Regions from separate parts of the Acidovorax sp. GW823-FHT02H02 genome, predicted to be linked through region 1. Evidence: predicted binding sites of a transcription regulator. Region 1 holds the regulator's gene; the other holds the start of a gene.
What was found. The regulator NrdR, encoded in region 1, represses ribonucleotide reductase genes. The targets are predictions, from matches to a motif close to CACNANATNTNGTG.
Positions count from the first base shown of each region.

Region 2: a site for NrdR is predicted at 2,793-2,806, ahead of AC1RDS_RS07535 (ribonucleoside triphosphate reductase). Genes of this name have one in related genera too.

Region 1 covers NZ_JBXAJH010000021.1:7,252-11,667, reverse strand. Annotated here, with positions in the region: gene AC1RDS_RS18715 (CBS domain-containing protein) at 1-170, shown strand, start outside; gene aroC (chorismate synthase) at 297-1,394, shown strand; gene AC1RDS_RS18705 (5'-nucleotidase C-terminal domain-containing protein) at 1,418-1,753, shown strand; gene nrdR (transcriptional regulator NrdR) at 1,814-2,263, opposite strand; gene glyA (serine hydroxymethyltransferase) at 2,282-3,526, opposite strand; ZMP/ZTP riboswitch at 3,564-3,716, opposite strand; gene AC1RDS_RS18690 (lytic transglycosylase domain-containing protein) at 3,771-4,416, opposite strand, start outside.
Region 2 covers NZ_JBXAJH010000005.1:133,492-137,907, forward strand. Annotated here, with positions in the region: gene AC1RDS_RS07525 (acyl-CoA dehydrogenase family protein) at 50-1,717, opposite strand; gene AC1RDS_RS07530 (glycine zipper family protein) at 1,851-2,585, opposite strand; gene AC1RDS_RS07535 (ribonucleoside triphosphate reductase) at 2,838-4,416, shown strand, end outside.

The DNA.
Region 1 (4,416 bases):
TCGACCGCCACGCGCGCTACATGCCGGTGATGGACCGCAGGATGCTCATGGGCGTGATCAGTTTTTATGACGTGGCCAAGGCCGTGGTGGACGCCCAGAACTTCGAGAACAAGATGCTCAAGGCCTACATCCGCGACTGGCCGGACGAAGACACGCGTCCGGCGGCCTGAGTCATTTCTTTGGTCGAAAAGGGCTGCAGCGCTTGATGGTAAAGCGGTTGCAGCTTTTTTTTGGGATCGATGGTTTTGCCGCCTGCATTGCGGGGCAAGTGCCGGGCTCTGGGATAATCCAGCGCCATGAGCGGCAACACCTTCGGCACCCTATTCGCAGTCACCAATTTTGGTGAATCCCACGGCCCGGCCATTGGCTGCGTGATCGACGGCTGCCCGCCCGGCATGTCGCTCTCCGAAGCCGACATCCAGGCCGATCTGGACCGGCGCCGCCCCGGCACCAGCCGCCACGTCACGCAGCGCAACGAGCCCGATGCGGTCGAAATCCTCTCGGGCGTGTACGAGGGCAAGACCACCGGCACGCCCATTGCTCTGCTGATCCGCAACACCGACCAGCGCAGCAAGGACTACAGCAACATCGCCGAGAGCTTTCGCCCCGGCCATGCCGACTACACCTACTGGCACAAATACGGCATCCGTGATCCGCGTGGTGGTGGCCGCTCGTCAGCCCGCCTCACGGCGCCCACGGTGGCGGCCGGCGCGGTGGCCAAGAAGTGGCTGGCCCAGCAATATGGTGTGCAGTTTCGCGCCTGCATGACGCAGCTCGGTGAGCTGCCCATCCCGTTCGAAAGCTGGGACCATGTGCCTGGCAACCCCTTCTTTGCACCGGTGGCCGAGGTGGCGCAGCTGGAGGACTACATGGACGCCTTGCGCAAGGCGGGCGATTCCTGCGGTGCCCGCATCCGCGTGCAGGCCACGGGCGTGCCGGTGGGCCTGGGCGAGCCCCTGTTCGACAAGCTCGACGCTGACATCGCCTACGCCATGATGGGGCTCAACGCAGTCAAGGGCGTGGAGATCGGTGCCGGCTTTGCCAGCGTGGCCCAGCGCGGCACCACGCATGGCGATTCCATGAGTCCAGAGGGCTTTCGCAGCAACAACGCCGGCGGCGTGCTCGGGGGCATCAGCACCGGGCAGGACCTGGAAGTGAGCATCGCCATTAAGCCCACCAGCTCCATCATCAGCCCGCGTGAGTCGATCGACATCCACGGCCACAGCGCCGAAGTCATCACCAAGGGCCGCCACGACCCCTGCGTGGGCATCCGCGCCGCGCCCATTGCCGAGGCGCTGCTGGCCCTGGTGGTGATGGACCACGCCCTGCGCCATCGCGCCCAGTGCGCCGATGTGGTGGCCAGCGTGCCGCCCATCCGGGCGGCGTTGCTCTAAACCCGCATGCCCGCGATGCGGCGATGGCTACACCGCTTCCGCGCGGTGATGGCCATGGCGGCGGGCCTGCTGGCGGGCTGTGCCGCACTGGCGCCGGTTTTGCCTATACCTATGATCTCTCGCAGCCGGCCGGTGCGCGCATCAGCCGCATGTTGCTGCATGGCCAGCCCCTGGCCGATGCGGCCACCGTGCGCGTCGCCCTCAGCAACTATCTGGCCGGTGGCGGTGACAATTTCACGGTGTTCGCGCAGGCGCCAGCCCTGTGGAGTGGTGGCCAGGATCTGGGCGCGCTGGAGGCCTATTTTCGCACCCATGGCCCCGTGGTGGTGCCATCGATCCACGGCTTGCTATTTAAGTGATGGCTGGTGGCGCCTGGTACAGAAGCGCTTTGGGCCCAAACGCTCTCAATCTGGCGCAATTTACTTGCGCACCTCATCGACCATCGCGCGGAAGTCGTCGATGTCCTCGAAGCTGCGGTACACGCTGGCAAAACGGATGTAGGCCACCTTGTCGAGCTTCTTCAATTCGCGCATGACCAGTTCGCCGATGCGGCTGGAAAGCACTTCGCGCTGCCCCAGGTTGAGCAGCTTTTCCTCGATGCGCTCGATGGCGCTGTCGATCTGGGTGGTGCTCACGGGCCGCTTGCGCAGGGCCAGGTTGAACGAGGCGAGCAGCTTGCCGCGCTCGTACTCGATGCGGCGGCCATCCTTCTTGACGATGGCCGGGAAGTTCACTTCCGGCCGCTCGTAGGTGGTGAAGCGCTTGTCGCAGGCGCCGCACTGCCGCCTGCGGCGAATGAAGTCCCCGTCTTCCGACACCCGGGTCTCGACGACCTGGGTTTCCTGGTGGCTGCAGAAGGGGCACTTCATCGGAGCAGCGCGCCGGACTTAACCGTAGACCGGGAAGCGGGCCGTCAGCGCGTTGACCTTGGCGCGCACGGCGGCGATGTTGGCTTCGTCGCGCGGGTTGTCCAGCACGTCGGCAATCAGGTTGGCTGTGATGCGGGCTTCTTCTTCCTTGAAACCGCGCGTGGTCATGGCGGGGGTGCCAATGCGCACGCCGCTGGTCACCATCGGCTTTTCAGGGTCGTTGGGGATGGCGTTCTTGTTGATGGTCATGTGGGCGGCGCCCAGCACGGCCTCGGCTTCCTTGCCGGTGATGCCTTTGGCGCGCAGGTCCACCAGCATCACATGGCTCTGCGTGCCGCCGGAGACGATGCGCAGGCCGCGTGCGGTCAGCGTCTCGGCTACCACCTTGGCGTTCTTGGCGACCTGTTCCTGGTAGGCCTTGAATTCGGGCTGCAGTGCTTCCTTGAAAGCCACGGCCTTGGCCGCGATCACATGCATCAGCGGGCCGCCTTGCAGGCCAGGGAAGATGGCGCTGTTGATGGCCTTCTCGTGCTGGGCCTTCATCAGGATGATGCCGCCACGCGGGCCGCGCAGGCTCTTGTGCGTAGTGGAGGTGACCACGTCGGCGTGCGGCACGGGGTTGGGGTACACGCCGGCGGCGATCAGGCCGGCATAGTGGGCCATGTCCACCATGAAGATCGCGCCCACGTCCTTGGCCACCTTGGCAAAGCGCGCGAAGTCGATGTGCAGGCTGTAGGCCGAGGCACCGGCGATGATGAGCTTGGGCTTGGTTTCGTGGGCCTTCTTCTCCATCGCGTCGTAGTCGATGGCTTCGTTGGCATCCAGGCCGTAGGAGACCACGTTGAACCACTTGCCCGACATGTTCAGCGGCATGCCGTGCGTCAGGTGGCCGCCTTCGGCCAGGCTCATGCCCATGATGGTGTCGCCGGGCTTGAGGAAGGCCAGGAACACGGCTTCGTTGGCCGAGGCGCCGCAGTGCGGCTGCACGTTGGCGGCCTCGGCGCCGAAGATCTGCTTGACGCGGTCAATGGCCAATTGCTCGGCCACGTCCACATGCTCGCAGCCACCGTAGTAGCGCTTGCCGGGGTAGCCTTCGGCGTATTTATTGGTCAGCTGCGTGCCCTGTGCCCACATGACGGCGGGTGAGGCATAGTTTTCACTGGCGATCAGCTCGATGTGCTCTTCCTGGCGCTTGTTTTCGGCCTGGATGGCGGCAAAGAGTTCGGGATCGGTTTGCTCGACAAGAGTTTTGCGGTCGTACATGGTATTGGCAGTCCTATGAACTTGTGTCCCTTGAAACAGGGGCTGCCCAGGCGAACGGCGGAACGCAGAAGGTTCTGAGCCTTTGCGGCACGCTCCCTAGTGGTTCGCAAGGGGCATGTCCTTGCCGGTTTCCACGTCAGCGGCGGCCTCCTGTGGGAAGCCGCGCCTATCGCCAGTCGCGTACGTCGCTAGTGTAGCCGACCAGCACCTGGCGCCTGCTCTGGTCGCCCGGGGTTCCAGGGCCTTACAGCAGTGCGAGCTTGTCGCCGGCGGTTTCGGGCGCAGCGGCGGGCGCAGTGACGGGAACGGTACGGGTCGGGGCCTGGGTTGACAGGGTGGCGGGTGGATTCATGGGGGCAGAACGTCCACCAGCGACCTGGCGCAAGCGGAAATGCTCGGCCAGCACCTTGGCGGCGTAGCCACCGTCATCCGGCAGATTGGCCGCGCCCACGTAGTAGCGCAGTCCGCCTTCCACCGATCCGGCCCGCGCTATGCATTCCTGCAGCACCTTCACACCCACGCGCAGGTTGGTGACCGGATCGAACGCCGCGAAATGGCCACCGAAGTTCTCGTACTTGTCGGTGTGGACCCGCGTCATGACCTGCATCAGGCCCTGGGCGCCCACAGCGCTCTGGGCAAACGGGTTGAAGCTCGACTCGATGGCCATGATGGCCAGGATCAGGGTCGGATCGATCTTGGTGCGGGCGCCGGTTTCATAGGCTTCGGCCACCAGCGCGCTCAGGGGTTCTGGCGCGACGCGGTACTTCTTGCTCAGCCAGTAAGCCACCGCGGCCTGCTCTTTGGGCAGATCCTTGGGATTGGTGGCGGTGGCGCGCTCGCTGGCATCCAGCTCGACCGGCATGTCCAGCAGGGCCACCTGACGGGACTGC
Region 2 (4,416 bases), on a different contig from region 1:
CGGAGCACTTGTGCTGGCGCCGCTGCAAGCGCCAGCGGTGCATGGGGCATCAGGCCGGAAAAGCGCGCGCCAGTACCGCGGCCACGTCTACCGCCCGGGTGTCGATGGCCCCCACCACCCGGCCCGCGCCCGCGCTGCCCAGCCGTGTGGCCATGAAACCATCGGCCACCGCTGCCGGCGCATGGCGGCGCAGCAGGCAGGCCTGGGCCACCAGCACCAGGCGCTGCACCAGCACGCGGCCCAGGGCTTCGCGCTGTTCGGGCGGCGTGGCCAGCAGGCTGCGCAGCGCCTGCAGCTCGGCCTGCAAAAGCGGCTCGCCCGCAGCGGCTTCCGCCAGTTCGGCCAGCAAGGCCATGGCGGCATCGGGCGCGCGGCCGATGGCGCGCAGCACATCCAGGCACATCACGTTGCCCGAGCCCTCCCAGATGGAGTTGACCGGCGCCTCGCGGAACAGGCGGGCCATCACGCTGCTGTCCACATAGCCGTTGCCGCCAAACACTTCCATGGCCTCGCCGGTCAGCTCCACCGCGCGCTTGCAGACCCAGAACTTGGCGGCGGGCGTCATCACGCGCTTCCAGGCGCGCTGCACGGGGCTGTCGTCACGCTCGAAGGCCTCGGCCAGCCGCATGGCCAACACCAGCGCGGCCTCGCTTTCCAGCGCCAGGTCGACCAGCACCGCGCGCATCAGTGGCTGCTCGGCCAAGGGCCTGCCAAAGGCCTGGCGCTGGCGGGCATAGGCCAGCGCCTGCACGGTGGCCTGGCGCAGGATGGCGGCGCTGCCCAGCACGCAGTTCAGCCGGGTGGTGGTGGCCATCTCGATGATGGTGGGGATGCCGCGTCCTTCCTCGCCCATCAGGATGCCCCAGGCATCCTCGAACTCGACCTCGCTGCTCGCATTGCTGCGGTTGCCCACCTTGTCCTTGAGGCGCTGCACGATCACCGCGTTCTTGCTGCCGTCGGGCCGCCAGCGCGGCACGAAGAAGCAGGCGTGGCCGCCCTCGGCCGTGCGCGCCACCACCAGGTGCGCGTCGCACATGGGCGCCGAGAAAAACCATTTGTGGCCACGCAGCAGGTATTCGCCACCGCGCCCGCCTGCACCGGGACCCGAACGCAAGGGCGTGGCCAGCGTGGTGTTGGCGCGCACATCCGAGCCGCCCTGCCTTTCGGTCATGCCCATGCCCAGCCAGATCGCGTGTTTCTGCGCCAGCGGCACATCGCGCGCGTCGTAGTCGTTGCTGAACAGCGGGGCCTGCAGCTGCGCCCACAGCGCGGGCTCTTTCTGCAGCACCGGAATGCTCGCCGTGGTCATGGTGGCCGGGCACAGCGTGCCCTGCTCCACCTGGCCATGCAGATAAAAACCCGCCGCCCAGGCGGCCCAGCGGCCGGGCTGTGCGTCGCGAAACGGCTGTGCGACCAGGCCCTGCCCGCGGTACAAGGCCATGAGCGCGTGCCAGCTTGGGTGGAACTCCACGCTGTCGATGCGCCGCCCGCGTGGGTCAAAACCGTGCAGCGTGGGCGTGTGGCGGTTCGCCTCCTCGGCCAGGCGCCAAGTTTCCTGCGCGCCCAGCTGCTGGCCGTAGGCCGATAGCTGCGGCCGCGCCCAGAGCGCGCCCGCACGCTCCAGGGCTTCGCCCAGGGCGGCATCGGTGCCGAGCAGGTTGAAATCGGCCAGTTCGTCGAACTGATTGAAAACCTCGTGCGTGCGCCAGGCGGTCATGGTGTGGGCCTCTTTCGTCTACCTTCGGGCGGCCACCATGATGTCCGGGAAAAAATGGCCAGGCAAGGTGCACGGGGGTGTGCGGGGGGTGTGCGAAATATTGTGAGAACTCGTGGGCCGCGCACCACGCACTTCAGCGCAACACCCTGCAATTGCCGAACTCGCAGCGGATCGCCAGCGCATCGCCGTTGGTGCAGGCCACACTGTAGGTCTCGAACCCCGGGCCCTTGGCCGCCAGCGATGCCAGCGGCTGTTCGCTGCACGACTGGCTGCGCGCCAGGCGCTCGGCGCTGAAGGCGTCGGTGCCAATCTGGCGGGGCAGTGCAAGCGCGGGCGCGGGGCGCGGTGGCGCCGGTTGGGGCGCGGCCGCCACCGGGCCATGCCCCCGGGTCGCCATGCAGGCGGCCTCGGTTTGCCGGCGCCGCTCCAGCGCCTGCAGCCCCTGCGTTGCACCCAGCACGCCGCCCACGGCCGCCCAGTCGCGCACCGTGTCGTGCCCGTAGCCCAGGCCCCACACCAGCGCAGCCGTCACCAGCGCGCCCTGTACCAGGCCGTCCAGCGTTTCAGCCACTACGCCCACCTGGGCGGCGTGCTGCCTGCAATAGTCCAGGTCGGCGCCGTAGCGGGCGCTGGCACTGTCGTCGGGCGCCCGCTGCGCGGGCAGGTCGGGGCTGTGTGCGGCGCAACCTGCGAGCACCAGGGCCAACAGGCCAACGCACAGTCGTTGCGGCAGCGCTGGCAGGGCGCGCCTGCCTCCTTCCTGCCGTGGGCCACGGCCCATCACGGCGGCGATGGCGGCCGTGGTGCGGGGGCGGTGCATGGGGGTCATGTCGTAGGTGAAGGTCAGGGTGCGTGGAGGCGAGGGCATCCGCAGGGGGTGTCAAGGCGGCAGTATGTACCAGTGCCCGTGTCGGCGTCACTCCGCCATGCGCCCCTGGCCAAGCTTGCAGAAGGGGTTGTTCAAGGTGCATCACGCGAAGGCGCTGCAGCGGCAGAACGCGCATTCCAGCGATCTGGCCCTGTCCGCAGTTTGTGCTTTATCAAACTACAGGTAGTGTTTGATGGGTATCGTACACACCATAGGTAGTGTTTTAACCCCCTTGACGGATTGTGAGAACCCATGGCGTCCACCCTTGTCACCTTGCCCGGTGAAGTCGTTTTGCGCAGCGGGCAGCGCGTTCCTTTTGACGCCGAACGCATCCGTGCCGCACTCGCCAGCGCCGGGCAGGCTGCGGGCGAATATGGCGCCGAAGAGGCTGCACTGCTCACCGCACAGGTCACCAAGGTGCTGATCCACCGCTTCCATGGCGAAGCGCCCACGGTGGAGCAGATCCAGGACGTGGCCGAGCAGACGCTCATCGCCGCCAACCACCTGGCCACGGCGCGCGCCTACATCGTCTACCGCGAGCAGCACGCCACCTTGCGCGCCGACAGGCAGACGCTGGTGGATGTCGAAAGCTCCATCAACGAATACCTCACGCGGGCCGACTGGCGCGTGAACGCCAACGCCAACCAGGGCTATTCTCTGGGTGGCCTGATCCTCAACGTGGCGGGCAAGGTTACGGCCAACTACTGGCTCTCGCATGTCTACACGCCCGAGATCGGCGCGGCGCACCGCAACGGCGACATCCACATCCACGACCTCGACATGCTCAGCGGCTACTGCGCGGGCTGGTCGCTGCGCACGCTGCTCCATGAAGGGCTCAACGGCGTGCCGGGCAAGGTGGAGGCCGGGCCGCCCAGGCACATGTCGTCCGCCGTGGGGCAGATCGTCAACTTTCTGGGCACGCTGCAGAACGAATGGGCGGGTGCGCAGGCCTTCTCGTCGTTCGACACCTACATGGCGCCCTATGTGCGCGTCGATGCCATGGACTACGCCGCTGTGCGCCAGTGCATCCAGGAGCTGGTCTACAACCTCAACGTGCCATCGCGCTGGGGCACGCAGACGCCGTTCACCAACCTCACCTTCGACTGGATCTGCCCCGACGATCTGCGCGAGCAGGTGCCGGTGATTGCGGGCAAGGAGATGCCGTTCAGCTACGGCGAGCTGCAGGCCGAGATGGACCTCATCAACCGCGCCTACATCGACGTCATGACCACGGGCGATGCCAAGGGCCGCGTGTTCACCTTCCCCATCCCCACGTACAACATCACCAAGGACTTTCCGTGGGAGAGCGAGAACGCGCGGCTGCTGTTCGAGATGACGGCCAAGTACGGCCTGCCGTACTTCCAGAACTTCATCAATTCCGAGCTGGAACCGAACATGGTGCGCTCCATGTGCTGCCGCCTGCAGCTCGACCTGCGCGAATTGCTCAAGCGCGGCAACGGCCTGTTCGGCAGCGCCGAGCAGACGGGTAGCCTGGGCGTGGTCACCATCAACTGCGCGCGTCTCGGCTATCTGCACGCAGGCGATGAGACGGCATTGTTCACCGCGCTCGACCACCTCATGGAGCTGGGCAAGCAAAGCCTGGAGACCAAGCGCAAGCTCATCCAGCGCCTCATGGACCAGGGCCTGTTCCCCTACACCAAACGCTACCTGGGCACGCTGCGCAACCACTTCAGCACACTGGGCGTGAATGGCATCAACGAGATGGTGCGCAACTTCACGGGTGACGCGCACGACATCACCAGCGAGCGCGGCCACGCGCTGGCGGTGCGCCTGCTCGACCATGTGCGCGAGCGCATGACCGCCTTCCAGG